DNA from 2 places in the Lipingzhangella rawalii genome. Region 2 is predicted to be linked to the other one. Evidence: predicted binding sites of a transcription regulator. Region 2 holds the regulator's gene; the other holds the start of a gene.
The links. Region 2 encodes HspR, which represses chaperone genes until heat shock. Its sites were predicted from a motif close to ANTTGAGTCNNNNNGACTCAANT; they were not measured.

Region 1: a site for HspR is predicted at 4,602-4,624, ahead of lon (endopeptidase La). Genes of this name have one in related genera too.

The regions. Positions count from the first base shown of each region.
Region 1 covers NZ_JAVLVT010000009.1:5,411-12,807, reverse strand. Annotated here, with positions in the region: gene RIF23_RS16715 (low molecular weight protein-tyrosine-phosphatase) at 27-539, shown strand; gene RIF23_RS16710 (potassium/proton antiporter) at 628-2,178, opposite strand; gene RIF23_RS16705 (ABC transporter ATP-binding protein) at 2,626-4,521, shown strand; gene lon (endopeptidase La) at 4,635-7,046, shown strand.
Region 2 covers NZ_JAVLVT010000003.1:86,411-93,807, forward strand. Annotated here, with positions in the region: gene RIF23_RS07215 (acyl-CoA dehydrogenase) at 1-1,195, opposite strand, end outside; gene clpB (ATP-dependent chaperone ClpB) at 1,554-4,163, opposite strand; gene RIF23_RS07225 (heat shock protein transcriptional repressor HspR) at 4,190-4,621, opposite strand; gene dnaJ (molecular chaperone DnaJ) at 4,628-5,788, opposite strand; gene grpE (nucleotide exchange factor GrpE) at 5,883-6,680, opposite strand; gene dnaK (molecular chaperone DnaK) at 6,713-7,397, opposite strand, start outside.

The DNA of each region.
Region 1 (7,397 bases), on a different contig from region 2:
GATGCTGGTGGGCTAACGTGGGCGACATGAGTCTGCCCCCGCCGCGTGATTCGTCTGGACCGTACCGGGTGTGCCTGGTCTGCCTGGGAAACATCTGTCGCTCGCCCACGGCCGAGCAGGTGTTACGTGCTGACGTGGACCGGGCTGGTCTCACGGATGCGGTCGTGGTGGACAGCGCCGGTACGGGCAGCTGGCATATCGGGTCTGGGATGGACCCGCGTGCGGCGGCGACCCTGCGGGTGTACGGCTATCCCACCGAGCATGTGGCTCGCCGGTTCGAGACGGAGTGGTTCGCCCACCGGGATCTGGTTCTGGCGATGGACGGCGACAACCACGCCGAGCTGCGCAGACGGGCGCCCACGGCTGAGGACGCCCAACGTCTGGCGATGTTCCGGTCCTTCGCGCCGGACGCCGGGCCGTATGCGGAGGTTCCGGATCCCTACTATGGGGGGGACGACGGTTTCGCCACCGTGCTCGGGATGGTGGAGGCGGCGAGCAAGGGCCTGACCGAACAGCTGGTGGCGCTGCTGCGTCCCTGAGCCGCGGTGCGAAGTGTAGAGGGACCTCGGCCGGTCGACAGGGAAGGCTGGCTGGGGCTGGTGGGCTGCTTGCCGCTGGCCGCGAGGCTCAGTGCCAGGGCTCCTTGTCCGGGTCGGTGAGGTCCCGTAGACGCTCCTCCACCTGGGGCAGCACGGTGTGCGTGGTGATGACCATGATGCGGTCCCCGGGGGCCAGCTCCGTCTCCCCGGAGGGCACGTGGGATATCTCGTCGCGCACCAGCAGGGTGACCAGGGCCCCGGGTGGCAGCCCCAGATCCTGGACGCGGCGTCCCGCCAGGTCGCAGCGGCGGCTCACGTTCACGGTGAGTAGATCGGCCTGGCGTTCCTCAATCGGGGCCGAGTCCACATTGACCTCCTGGGTGCTGCCCTCGTCCGACACACCCAACCGTCGTGCGATCCAGGGCAGCGTTGGCCCCTGGAGCAGAGTGAAGATCACCACGAGCACGAAGACGATGTCGAACAGCCCCGCCGCGCCCGCGACATCCTCCGACTGGGGAATGGTGGCCAGCACGATGGGAACGGCACCGCGCAGTCCCGCCCAGGACAGGAACGCCTGCTCGCGAAGGGGGACCCGCCAACAGGGGCGACACACCGGAATGCGGGACGGGGGCCGGCCGCGGAGACCGGGCAGGCGCAGGTGGGTCATCCGCAGGCTCACCGCGGAGACCATGACCGAGGCGGGGCGGGCCAGCAGTGTCAATGCGGCGCCGATGACCAGGGCTGGAACCAGAGCCCCGGGCAGCTCGGACGGGCTGGCCAGCATGCCGAGCAGGGTGAACAGGGCGATCTGTGCCAGCCAGGCGACCCCCTCTGCGAAACCGAGAGTGGCGTTGCGGTGCGGAAGTGGCGCGTTGCCCAGCCAGAGGCCACACACGTAGGCGGCCAGGAAGCCGCTGGCACCGAGCACCCCGGATCCGCCGAAGGCCAGCAGCGGCAGACCACAGGTGGCGGCCGGGTAGAGGCCCGAGGTGGGCAGGGCACTGCGGTTGAGGAGCCACTGCCCCGTGATCCCGACGATGATGCCGAGGACCGCTCCACCGATCAGCTGGTAGAGCGCCTCGCCCGCCGCGGCCAGGATCCCGGTCTGGGCCCAGATATCCGACACCACGAGGGTGACCAGGATGACCACCGGGGGGTCATTGAGCCCGGATTCGGCCTCCAAGGCAGAGCGGACCCGTGCCCGCAGTGGCAGGTATCGCAGGATCGAGAACACAGCGGCGGCGTCCGTGGATGACACGACCGCACCGACGAGGATTGCGATACGCCAGTCCAGGCCGAGCGCGTAGTGGCCCACGATGGCGGTAACCGTGACACTGACCCCGACTCCGACCGTGGACAGGAGCAGCGCGAACGGCAGCGCGGGACGGATATCACTCCATTTGGTGGACAGTCCCCCCTCGGCGAGGATGATCGCCAGGGCGGTGAAGCCCAGCACCTGCATGAGTTCGGGGTCGTCGAACCGGATGCCGAGTCCGCCCTCGCCGAGCGCCAAGCCCAGCCCCAGGAAGGCCAGTAGGGCCGGCAGCCCCGCCCGGGTGGCCAGCCGAACTGCGAGCACTCCCGCCAGCAGGACCAGCATGCTGCCGAGCAGAACGTAGTTCAGCAGGTCGGCGCTCACGCATCTCCCATCTCATGTGTCCGATGGCCCGCGGCGGTCGCGTTCTCGGCGGCTGGGTGCGGTACACACTCCGTTGGCGACGCCGGGCTGGCGGGACATCCCCGCAGCTCCAAGGTATCGGTGCGTCGAATTCGTGTTTCTCAGCGACTCCCCACGTTCGGGGTGAATGTCGGGTTTTGTGCTGGCCAGCCACGACCGCGGGCTGCGATGCCACGGGCGCGGAAGGGAACTGACGCTGGGTGCCGCGGACGGGCCGGGGAAATGCGGGCGGGCCGCGGATGGTTGCCCTAGCCATGCACCCGATGGCGGCACCGGCGCCGAAACGTTGTACCGCGGTGTGCGGTACGTCCACCGGCTCATTGACTTCACTGATACTTGAGCTTTTAGCGTCGGGATCGCACGGTCATGCCCCCACAATCCCGACCGGCAGGCGGTGGATCATTGAGTATGGAAGTGACCGCGTGGACCACCATGTACCACGCGATGCACGCGCAGGAGGATCGGCGGCCGTTCTCCCGAGTGATCCTGCGTCGAATCTGGGACTTCGCGCGGCCCCACCATCGCAGGCTGGCATGGTTCGTGGTGCTGAGCGTGCTCACGGCTGCTCTGGCGGTGGCGACCCCGGTGCTGGCCGGCTGGGTCGTCAACGCGATCGAGGCGGGTGGGCCAATGCGCCACATTGCGCTGTTGGCCGGAGTGATCGCCCTCATCGCTGTGGCCGAGGCCGGATTCGGACTGTTGAACCGCTGGCTGTCCGCCCGGATCGGGGAGGGCCTGATTCTCGACCTGCGTACCGCGGTCTACGACCACGTGCAGCGCATGCCGGTCGCCTTCTTCACCCGGACCCGCACCGGTGCCCTCGTCAGCCGGCTGAACAATGACGTGATCGGTGCCCAACGGGCTTTCGCTGACGTGCTGTCCGGGGTGGTGAGCAACCTGGTGACGCTCGTGCTCACCCTGGCGGTCATGCTGACGCTGTCCTGGCAGATCACACTGATCACCCTGGTGCTGCTGCCGCTGTTCGTGATCCCCGCCCGCAGGATGGGTACGCGCCTGGCGCGGTTGGAACGCGAGGGTGCCAATCACAATGCCGTGATGAGCACTCAGATGACCGAACGGTTCTCAGCAGGCGGGGCGACCTTGGTGAAGCTGTTCGGCCGTCCCACGGAGGAATCGGCGCGGTTCGCCCAACGGGCCGGCCGGGTTCGGGACATCGGTGTGCGCACGGCGATGGTGCAGCACATCTTCTACACGGCGCTGACGCTGGTGTCGGCGCTCGCGCTGGCCCTGGTCTACGGCCTGGGTGGGTTCTACGCGCTGTCCGGAGACATCAACTCCGGTGCCGTGGTGTCCCTCGCCCTGCTGCTGACCCGGTTGTACGCCCCGCTGACCGAGCTTGCCAGCGCTCGGGTTGAGGTGATGAGTGCGATGGTGAGTTTCTCGCGGGTGTTCGAGGTGCTGGATCTGCGGCCCCTGGTCGAGGAGCGGGAGGATGCCCGGCCCGTTCCCTCGGGGCCGGTCTCGGTACAGCTGGACCGGGTGGACTTTGCCTACCCGTCGGCCGACCAGGTGTCCCTGGCGTCACTGGAGGAGGTGGCGAATCTGGACACGCGCGGGGGAGAACAGGTGCTGCACGGGGTGTCGTTCACGGCCGAGCCCGGACAGATGGTCGCGCTGGTCGGTTCCTCCGGGGCCGGCAAGTCCACCATCGCTCAGCTGATCCCGCGGTTGTACGACGTGGACGGGGGTGCGGTCCGCCTGGGTGGTGTGGATGTCCGCGAGCTGTCGATGTCCGCGATCCGGGACACCGTGGGCATGGTGACCCAGGACGGCCACCTCTTTCACGACACGGTACGCGCGAATCTGCTGTTGGCCCGACCGGAAGCCGGTGAGGACGAGCTGTGGGAGGTGCTGCGGCGTGCTCGCCTGGACGACCTGGTCTCCCGGTTGCCGGACGGCTTGGACACCCTCGTCGGGGACCGTGGATATCGCCTGTCCGGGGGCGAGCGCCAGCGGTTGACCATCGCCCGGGTGCTGCTGGCCCGCCCACAGGTGGTGATCCTCGACGAGGCCACCGCGCACCTGGACTCCACCTCCGAGGCGGCCGTGCAGGAGGCGTTGGCCGAGGCCCTCCAGGGCCGGACCGCCGTCGTAATCGCGCATCGCCTGTCCACGATCCAGGCCGCCGACCAGATCCTGGTCCTGGAGAACGGACACGTGGTCGAACGGGGAACCCATGCCGAGCTCCTGGCTGCGGGGGGACGCTACGGCGAGCTGTACCACAGCCAGTTCGATCCCGCCGGCGAACGCAGCCCTGCCGGCGAACGCAGCCCGATTGGGTGAAACATCGGTGGGCGACCGGGCCGCACCTCCCGATCGCCCACAGCGAACACCCAGGGGGGGAATAAAACCAGACTCGTCTTTATTGAGTTAAGTGGACTCAATAAGGAGGATGCATGAGTGACACGCAGACCGGAGTGACGCTGCCCGTTCTCCCTCTGGACGATGACGTGGTCCTGCCCGGCATGGTCGTGCCGGTCGACATCTCCGATTCCGAGGTGCGATCCGCCGTGGACGCCGCCCAGGCGGTGGAGGAACGAGCCGAAGACACGCCCGGAGTGCGCTCGTCCAGCAAGCCGCGGGTCCTGATCGTTCCGCGCGTGGACGGAACCTACGCCGCAGTGGGGACGGTCGCCACGGTCGAGCAGGTGGGGCGCACTCCGGATGGAGAGCCGGCGGCGGTGCTGCGGGGCGTGTCCCGCGCCACCGTTGGTAGCGGCACGACCGGTCCCGGAGCGGCGCTGTGGGTTCATGTCACCGTCGACGACACGCAGCCGCCGGAGAACGGCTACCCGGGCCGGGTGCAGGAACTGGCGCGGGAGTACAAGGGTCTACTCGTGACCTATCTCCAGAAGCGCAACGCCTGGCAGGTCCTGGACTCGGTGCAGAAGCTGGACGATCCCGGTGCGCTGGCCGACAGCGGTGGGTACTCGCCGTTCCTCAACCGGGACCAGAAGTTGCAGCTGCTGGAAACCTTCGATGTCGCCGAGCGGCTGACCCGGCTCATCGAGTGGACTCGTGCGTATCTCACCGAGCTGGACGTCACCGAGAAGATCAACAACGACGTCCAGGAGGGCGTGGACAAGCAGCAGCGAGAGTTTCTGCTGCGCCGTCAGCTGGAGGCCATCCGGTCCGAGCTCAACGAGCTCAACGGTAAGCCGGGCTCTGAGGAGGACGACTACCGGGACAAGGTCGAATCCGCCGACCTTCCCGAACACGTACGCGAAGCCGCCCTGGCCGAGGTGGACAAGCTGGAACGTGCCGGGGATTCCTCCCCCGAATCCGGCTGGATCCGCACCTGGCTGGACACCATCCTGGCCATGCCCTGGCAGGAGCGCACCGTTGACGCCTACGACGTCACTGCGGCCCGTGGCGTGCTCGACGCCGATCATGCGGGGCTCGAGGACGTCAAGGAACGCATCGTGGAGTATCTGGCGGTGCGCAAGCGTCGGGAGGAGCGCGGACTCGGTGTGGTTGGCGGCCGCCGAAGCGGGGCCGTGCTGGCACTGGTCGGTCCACCCGGGGTCGGTAAGACCTCGCTCGGTGAGTCGGTGGCCCGATCCATGGGGCGCAGCTTCACCCGCGTCGCCCTGGGTGGTGTGCGGGACGAGGCCGAGATCCGCGGGCACCGGCGTACCTACGTCGGCGCACAGCCGGGCCGTATCGTCCGCGCGATCAAGGAAGCCGGCACCATGAACCCGGTGGTGCTGCTGGACGAGGTCGACAAGGTGGGATCCGACTTCCGTGGCGACCCCACCGCAGCGCTGCTCGAGGTGCTCGACCCAGCCCAGAACCACACGTTCCGGGACCACTATCTCGAGGTGGACCTCGACCTTTCCGACGTGGTGTTCCTCGCCACCGCCAACGTGGTCGAGTCGATTCCGGACCCCCTGCTGGACCGGATGGAGCTGGTGTCGCTGGACGGCTACACCGAGGACGAGAAGGTCACCATCGGTCGGGATCACCTACTGCCCCGCCAGTTGGAACGCTCCGGGCTGGAGGCCACCGAGGCCGAGGTCACCGAGTCGGCCCTGCGTCGACTCGCCACCGAGTACACCCGCGAGGCGGGCGTGCGAAACCTGGAACGTTCCATCTCCAGGGTGCTGCGCAAGGTTGCTGCTGGGGTTGCCCTGGGAGACACCGAGTTGCCCGTGACTGTGGATGCCGAGGCACTGCCCGACTATCTGGGCCGACCCAAGCACACACCGGAGTCAGCCGACCGCACGGCACTTCCCGGTGTGGCGACCGGACTGGCCGTGACCGGAACCGGTGGGGACGTGTTGTTCGTGGAGGCCTCGCTGGCGGATGGAGAATCCGGTGCCAGTGGGTTGACCATCACGGGGCAACTGGGGGAGGTCATGCAGGAGTCGGCACAGATCGCATTGAGCTACCTGCGTTCCCGGGGCGCGGAACTGGAGCTGCCGGTGGCCGACCTCAAAGACCGGGGGATCCACCTACACGTTCCCGCGGGTGCCGTGCCCAAGGACGGCCCCAGTGCCGGAATCACGATGACCACGGCGCTGGCCTCGCTGCTCTCGGGACGGGCGGCACGCTCTGAGGTCGGGATGACGGGTGAGGTCTCGTTGACCGGACGGGTGCTGCCCGTCGGTGGGGTAAAGCAGAAACTGCTGGCCGCGCACCGGGCCGGAATCAGCACCGTGCTGATTCCGGCACGCAACGAGCCCGATCTGGACGACGTGCCCGAGGACGTGCGTTCCCAGCTGACTGTGCACCCGGTCAGCGACGTGCGCGAGGTGTTGGAGCTGGCCCTGGAGCCGGCCGAGGCGCAGGTGCCGGCGGTGGCCTGAGGCCCGCACCCGCACCACGCGGAGGCGAATGTGGCCATCGTCGCAGGTCGTTTCGTTGTCGCTGTGGATTAAACCGCGGAATTGGAGTGTTGACCCCGGTGAGCGCGCCCCGGGGCGCGCTGGATGCCTGGCCCTGGCGTCGAGAGATACGACGCGGGCGCCAGTGGCGGCGTAGGGGGGACGCCGCCTGCCGCGGGGCCGCCGGTTCTTGGGGGAGACCGGCGGCCCCGCCTTTGTTCGCGTTGCAGCTCAGGCGGACACACACGGTCGCCTCGTCGTCGGGGCGAGGCACCATGGCCCCGACCCGTGGGGCACGCACGGAGACCGCCCCCCACTGTGCAGTAGCGTGGG
Region 2 (7,397 bases):
GCGGGAGTAGCAGGTCGTTGAGGGCGTCCACCTCGCTGGTGTCCGCACCCTCGTGCTCGGCCAGCTGCACCGCGTCCTGCTGGGTCGCGGTGTAGAGCATCAGGGCCCGCAGCCCTTCGGCGTAGGCCTTCTGGGTCATGAGGCTCCGCCGGACGTCCGGGTGCTGGGTGATCGGCACCCGCGGGGCAGTCTTGTCCGAGGCCTGGGTCAGGTCCGCGCCCTGCTTACGCTCCTTGGCGTACTCCAGAGCGTTGAGGTAGCCGGTGGACAGGGTGGCGATCGCCTTCGTGCCGACCATCATCCGGGCGTACTCGATGATCAGGAACATCTGCCGGATGCCGTCGTGCTTATCGCCAACCAGGTAGCCGATGGCCGGGTGCTTATCCCCGAACGTGAGCTCACAGGTGGTGGAGGCCTTCAGGCCCATCTTGTCCTCCACCCCGGTGACGTAGGCGCCATTGCGCTCACCCAGGGAACCATCCTCGTTGACCAGGTACTTGGGTACCAGGAACAGGGAGAGCCCCTTGGTGCCCGGGCCGTGCCCCTCGGGGCGGGCCAGCACCAGGTGGAAGATGTTCTCGGTCATGTCCTGCTCGGCCGAGGTGATGAAGCGCTTGACACCCTCCAGGTGCCAGGTGCCGTCGGGCTGTTCCACGGCCTTGGTGCGGCCGGCGCCGACGTCGGAGCCCGCGTCCGGCTCGGTCAGCACCATGGTGGCGCCCCAGCCGCGCTCGATCGCAAGCTTGGCGAATTCCTTCTGCTTCTCGTTGCCCTCCTGGTAGAGGACGTTCGCGAAGCCAGGGCCGGCGGAGTACATGTGGATCGAGGGGTTCGATCCGAGGATGAGCTCGGCGGCGGCCCAGACCAGGGAGCGGGGGGCGCCGAGTCCACCCAGCTCCGGCGGCAGGTCCAGGTTGTACCAGCCGGCGTCCATGTAGGTCTGGTAGGAGCGCTTGATGCTCTCCGGCATCGTCACGCTGTTCGTGGCTGGGTCGAATTTGGGGGGGTTACGGTCGCCGTCCTCGAAGGACTCGGCGAGTGCTCCGGTGGCGAGGCGGTTGACCTCGTCCAGGATGGTGCGTGCGGTGTCCTCGTCCAGCTCCTCGAACGGGCCGGATCCCAGCACGTCCTGGCGCCTGAACACCTCGAACAGGTTGAATTCGAGGTCCCGGAGGTTGCTCTTGTAGTGCGTCATCGGCGCGCTCCGCAGATTCGTGGTCGCGTGGCCGCGTGGTCACACACGTCCCGTCTTGTACTGGTTGGTAACAAGCTTATGTTACTAGCCAGTAGCACCGCTATAGCCTGAGCGGACATGTGGTGGGAGGAACATCACATTGACGGCAGTGGGGTGTATCTGGATAGAGCTGCGCGGATGCGTGGGCCTCCGGTTCCTGCCGCCCGGCATGACCAGCACAGGCGTGCGCATTCCCGCCGCGGCGTACGTGCGGCGCGGCCCGGTTCCTCCGGTGCGATGCCGCGTACCGGCACAAGCGCGGGGCTTGGGACACGTCCCAAGCCCCGCGCCGGCTTCGTGCTGTTCGCGGCGACGCCGCCTACACCGCTGCGGGCTCGGCGCGCTTGGCCTGCACCGTCAACCGGTCGCTGGCGCTGTCCAGGTCCACCAGCACGGTGTCTCCGTCGCGCAGCTCACCGGAGAGCAGCTCCTTGGACAGTGGATCCCCGATCGCGCTCTGGACCAGACGCCGCAGTGGACGCGCCCCATAGACCGGGTCGTAGCCCGTCAACGCGAGCCACTCCCGAGCGGCCGGAGTGACCTCCAGGTCCAGGCGCCGCTCGGCCAGCCGGTTCGCCAGCCGTTGCACCTGGAGGTCCACGATCCTGGTCAGCTCGGTGGTGGACAGTGCGTCGAACATAATCACGTCATCCAGCCGGTTCAGGAACTCCGGCTTGAACGAGGCCCGCACGACCTCCATCACACGGTCCTTGCGGGCAGCATCGTCCATGCTCTGATCCACCAGGAACTGCGAACCCAGGTTGGAGGTGAGGATCAGCACCGTGTTGCGGAAGTCGACCTGTCGGCCCTGGCCGTCGGTCAACCGTCCGTCGTCCAACACCTGAAGCAGGGTGTCGAAGACCTCCGGATGCGCCTTCTCCACCTCGTCCAGCAGCACCACCGTGTACGGCCGACGCCGCACCGCCTCGGAGAGCTGCCCGCCCTCTTCGTAGCCCACGTACCCGGGTGGCGCACCCACCAGGCGGGACACCGAGTGCTTCTCCGAGTATTCGCTCATGTCGATCCGGACGATCGCCCGCTCGTCGTCGAACAGGAACTCCGCCAGGGTCTTGGCCAGCTCGGTCTTACCGACCCCGGTCGGTCCCAGGAACAGGAAAGACCCGGTGGGGCGGTCGGGGTCGGACACTCCGGCGCGGGCGCGACGTACCGCATCCGACACGGCCGTCACCGCACGGCTCTGCCCGATCAGCCGCGAACCGAGTTCCTCCTCCATGCGCAGCAGCTTGGAGGTCTCACCCTCCAACAGTCGGCCGACGGGGATGCCTGTCCACGACGAGACGACGTCCGCGACGTCGTCGGCCTCGACCTCTTCCTTGACCATCGTGGTCGGGGAGCTCTCCGCCTCCTTCTCCGCGGTGAGCGCCTCCTCCAGTTGCTGCTCCAGCTGGGGAATCTCCCCGTACATCAGTCGGGACGCCTCGGTGAAGTCGCCGTCTCGCTGGGCACGTTCGGCGCGGCTGCGGGCCTCGTCCAGCCGTTCCTTGAGGTCACCGACTCGGTTCAGGCTGGCCTTCTCCTCCTCCCACCGGGCGTTGAGCGCGTTGAGTTGCTCCTGCCGGTCGGCGAGGTCGGCCCGGAGGCGCTCCAGCCGCTGCTGGCTGGCCTCGTCGGACTCCTTGGCCAGCGCCATCTCCTCCATTTTGAGACGATCCACGGTGCGTTGCAGCTCGTCGATCTCCACGGGCCGGGAATCGATCTCCATCCGCAGCCGTGAGGCGGCCTCGTCGATCAGGTCGATCGCCTTGTCCGGCAGGAACCGCGCCGTGATGTAGCGGTCGGACAGGGTGGCGGCGGCAACCAGTGCCGAGTCGGCGATCTGTACCTTGTGATGGGCTTCGTAGCGTCCCTTGAGACCGCGCAGGATCGCGATGGTGTCCGTCGCGGAGGGCTCGCCCACCTGGACCTGTTGGAAACGGCGCTCCAGCGCGGCGTCCTTCTCGATGCGTTCGCGGTACTCGTCGAGGGTGGTGGCGCCCACCATGCGTAGCTCGCCTCGGGCCAGCATCGGCTTGAGCATGTTCCCGGCGTCCATCGAGCCTTCGGCGGATCCGGCACCCACCATGGTGTGCAGCTCGTCGATGAACGTGATGATCTGCCCGTCGCTCTCCTTGATCTCGTTGAGGACGGCCTTGAGGCGCTCCTCGAACTCGCCGCGGTACTTCGCGCCGGCCACCATCGCGGACAGGTCCAGGGCGATCAGGCGCTTATCCCGCAGCGACTCGGGTACGTCGCCGGCCACGATGCGTTGGGCGAGCCCCTCCACCACCGCGGTCTTTCCGACGCCCGGTTCTCCGATCAGTACCGGGTTGTTCTTGGTGCGGCGGCTGAGCACCTGGACGACCCGGCGGATTTCGGTGTCTCGACCGATCACGGGGTCCACCTGGCCCGAGCGTGCCCGCTCGGTGAGGTCCAGGCCGTACTTCTCCAGAGCCTGGTACGTCTCCTCGGGGTTTTCCGAGGTCACGCGGCCACTACCGCGCACCTGCTGGAAGGCTTCCAGCAGGGCCTCGGGGGTGGCGCCGGCGTCGGTCAGGATCCGGCCGACCTCGCCGCCGTCCGCGGCGATCCCGACCACCAAATGCTCGGTCGAGACGTACTCGTCTTCCAGCTGCTGGGCCCGCTGCCCGGCAGTGTTCAGCACCCGGATGAGCTGCCGGGAGCTTTGCGGGGCGCCGACCGTGCTTCCCTGGGCCTTCGGTAGGCCCGCGACCGCCTGCTCCACCTTGTGCTGTATCTCGTCCGGGGGCGCACCGACCGCCTTCAACAGTGGACGGGTGATGCCCTCCCCCTGGTCGAGAAGTGCGGCCATCAGATGCGCCGGCTCGACCTGCGGACTGCCGTCCGAGGTTGCACGCCGCACCGCACCGGACAGCGCCTCCTGGCTCTTCTGCGTGAACTTGTAGTCCATGGATTCCTGCCCCCGTCTGCCGTGTCTTACTGGTCCGGAGCGTTGTCAGGGGGTGGCGCGTTGCTGACGATGGTGACCCGGGCCTGCCGTAGGGGGAGGAGCTCCGCACCGGTGGGGGGATTGGGGCTCCCTCGGCGTGCCACCGCGCTGCGCGCGGCGGCGAGCTCGTTGTGCAGGTGGTACACGGTGTCCCGGAGCTCGGCCACCTCACGTTCGAGTTCCAGGATGCGCTTGATACCGGCCAGGTTGATCCCCATCTCCTGGGACAACCGTTGGACCTCGCGGAGCTGCTGGATGTCCCGCATCGAGTAGCGCCGCCCGCGACCACTGGCCCGGCCCGGGGACACCAGCCCCAGCCGGTCGTACTGGCGCAGGGTCTGCGGATGCAGCCCGGACAGCTCGGCGGCCACCGAGATCACGTAGACCGGTGTGTCATCGCCAAAAGTGGGGGAGGTCATGGCAGCTCAGGCCCCCTTCGCCCGCGCTTCGAGGTCTGCGCGTGGATTCTGGTCCGACGTTGCGGAACGGTAGGCCTCCAGGGCCTCCCGCGCCGCACTGTTCAGATTCTGCGGCACCGCCACCTCGACGGTGACGAGCAGGTCCCCGGTCGTCCCGTCCCGGCGCTGGGCACCCTTACCCCGAACACGCAGGGTGCGGCCGTTGGGGGTTCCGGGGGGGATCTTCACCGTCACCGGGAATCCGTCCAGGGTCGGCACCCGGATCTCCGAGCCGAGGGTTGCCTCGGGGAAGGTCACCGGGACGGTGATCGTCAGGTTGTCGCCCGATCGACCGAACACTTGATGCGGCTGCACGTGCACCACCACGTAGAGGTCTCCGGCCGGTCCCCCGCGTTCTCCCGGCGCTCCCTTACCTTTGATTCGGATTCGCTGCCCGTCGTGTACCCCCGCGGGGATGCGGGCCTGCACGGTGCGCGTGCTCTGCCCACGTCCACTCCCGTTGCACACGGGACAGGGGTCGTCCACCACGAGGCCACGCCCGCGGCACTGCGGGCAGGGCTCCGACATGGAGAAACCGCCGAGGTTGCGGCTCTTGTGGCCGGTCCCCTCACAGCTGGGACACACCCGGGGGGTGGTTCCCGTCTTCGCGCCGCTGCCCCGACAGGCGCTGCATGCGGCGTCGGCGGTGAGCCGGAAGGAGCGCGTAACCCCCCGTACGGCCTCCTCGAAGCTAAGCTTCGCCTCCGTCTCGACGTCGGCGCCGCGTCGTGCCTGGGTCGTTCCGGTGCGGCCACGGCCGCCGAACAGGCCCCCGAAGATGTCGCTGAGCCGCTCCCCACCGTGGGGACTCCCGGTTCCTGTGCCCTGGCCGAACAGGTCACCCAGGTCGAACCCACCGGCTCCGGTGCTCCCGCCCGGACGGTAGGAGCCACCGAACAGGGAACGCGCCTCGTCGTACTCCTTGCGCTTCTGCTCGTCGGACAGGACGTTGTACGCCTCGGAGATCTGCTTGAACTTCTCCTCGGCCGTGTCGTCCCCCTTGTTCGCGTCGGGGTGGTACTTGCGGGCGAGTTTGCGGTACGCCTGCTTGATTTCGTCCTGCGTGGCCGTCTTTGAGACTCCCAGGACCTGGTAGTAGTCGTTTTCGAGGTAGTCCTTGGTGCTCATCGACGTTTGCCTTCTCCCCGATCTTCGTGACCTGTCCGCACGGGCGCGTGCCCTGGGCCAACGCCCCGGGTCCAGGGGACCCGGGGCGTCTCGTTCACTCTCGTTCCCCCGCTTGGGGGTTCGAGGCGTCGGTGTCCGCGGTGGACGATTCCGGCCCCGACTCCGGTGTCGGAGTGGGCGGTTCCTCGTCCGCCACGTCCGTCGTGGCAGCTGTCTCCTCCGCGGCGGGCCCGGTGACGACCACCCGAGCCGGCCGGATCACCCGTTCCCCGATGCTGTAGCCCGGCTGGAACACCTCCAGCACGGTCTGTGTCGTGGCATCGGGCGAGGGCACCATGGTCAGGGCCTCGTGCACGTTGGGGTCGAACTCGTCGCCGGGCTGGGCGTACTTGGTCAACCCCATCTTGCTCGCGACCGACTCCAGTGCCTCACCCACGGACTTGAAGCCGCCGGTGAGCTCGTCGTGCTCCCGGGCTCGACCGATGTCGTCGAGCACGGGCAGCAGCTCCCCCATCAGCTGGGCGACGAGCTGTTCCCGCATAGACGCCCGGTCCCGCTCGACCCGTTTGCGGTAGTTGGCGTACTCCGCCTGGAGCCGTTGTAGGTCGGCGATGCGTTCCGCGAGCTGACGTGCGGTGTCATCACCAGCCTCGGCCGCCTCAGCGGTCGCGGCGTCGACAGCTGGCTCGGTGCCACCGTCGGTGTCGGCGGTGATATCGCCACTGGCCGCCGCGTCCCCGGCCGGGGGCTGCTCCTGCTGGGCAGACCCTCCCGGCTGGGAGCTGGCCGAGCCGTCCACCGGCACTCGCAACTCTCCCGTCTCTGGGTCGATGCGCCGCGTGTCGCGGATCACGGGCTCCTCGCGCTCGTTGTCCTGTTCCGGCAGCGCCATGACTTACGCCTCCCTCTCGTGCCTGCCGGACACTAGGCGTTCCCCCGGTTCGTGTTGTCGTCGTCGACGACCTCGGCATCCACCACGTCGTCGTCCTGGGCGGTTCCGGCGTCCGAGGCCGCTGCGTCGGCGGTGGCCCCGTCGGCTTGGCCCTGACCCTGGCCGTAGATGGCCGAACCGATCTTCTGGCTGGACAGCGCCACCTTCTCGCTCGCGGAGCGGATGGCCTCGATGTCCGTGCCTTCGAGTGCGTTCTTCAGTTCGCTGAGCGCCCCCTCGGTTTCGGACTTGACGTCCTCGGGGATCTGCTCCGCGTTGTCCTGGATGACCTTCTCGGTCTGGTGCACCAACGACTCGGCGTTGTTGCGGACCTCGGCCTCCTCGCGGCGCTTACGGTCCTCCTCGGCGTACTGTTCGGCCTCGCGGACCATCTTGTCGATCTCGTCCTTGTCCAGGGCGGATCCCCCGGTAATGGTGACCGACTGCTCCTTGCCGGTGCCCAGGTCCTTCGCGGTGACGTTGACAATGCCGTTGGCATCGATGTCGAACGTGACCTCGATCTGCGGGGTCCCGCGGGGTGCCGGCGGAATCCCGGACAGGTCGAAGACGCCGAGCTTCTTGTTGTACTGCGCGATTTCGCGCTCACCCTGGTACACCTGGATCTGCACCGAGGGCTGGTTGTCGTCGGCCGTGGTGAAGACCTCGGAGCGCTTGGTC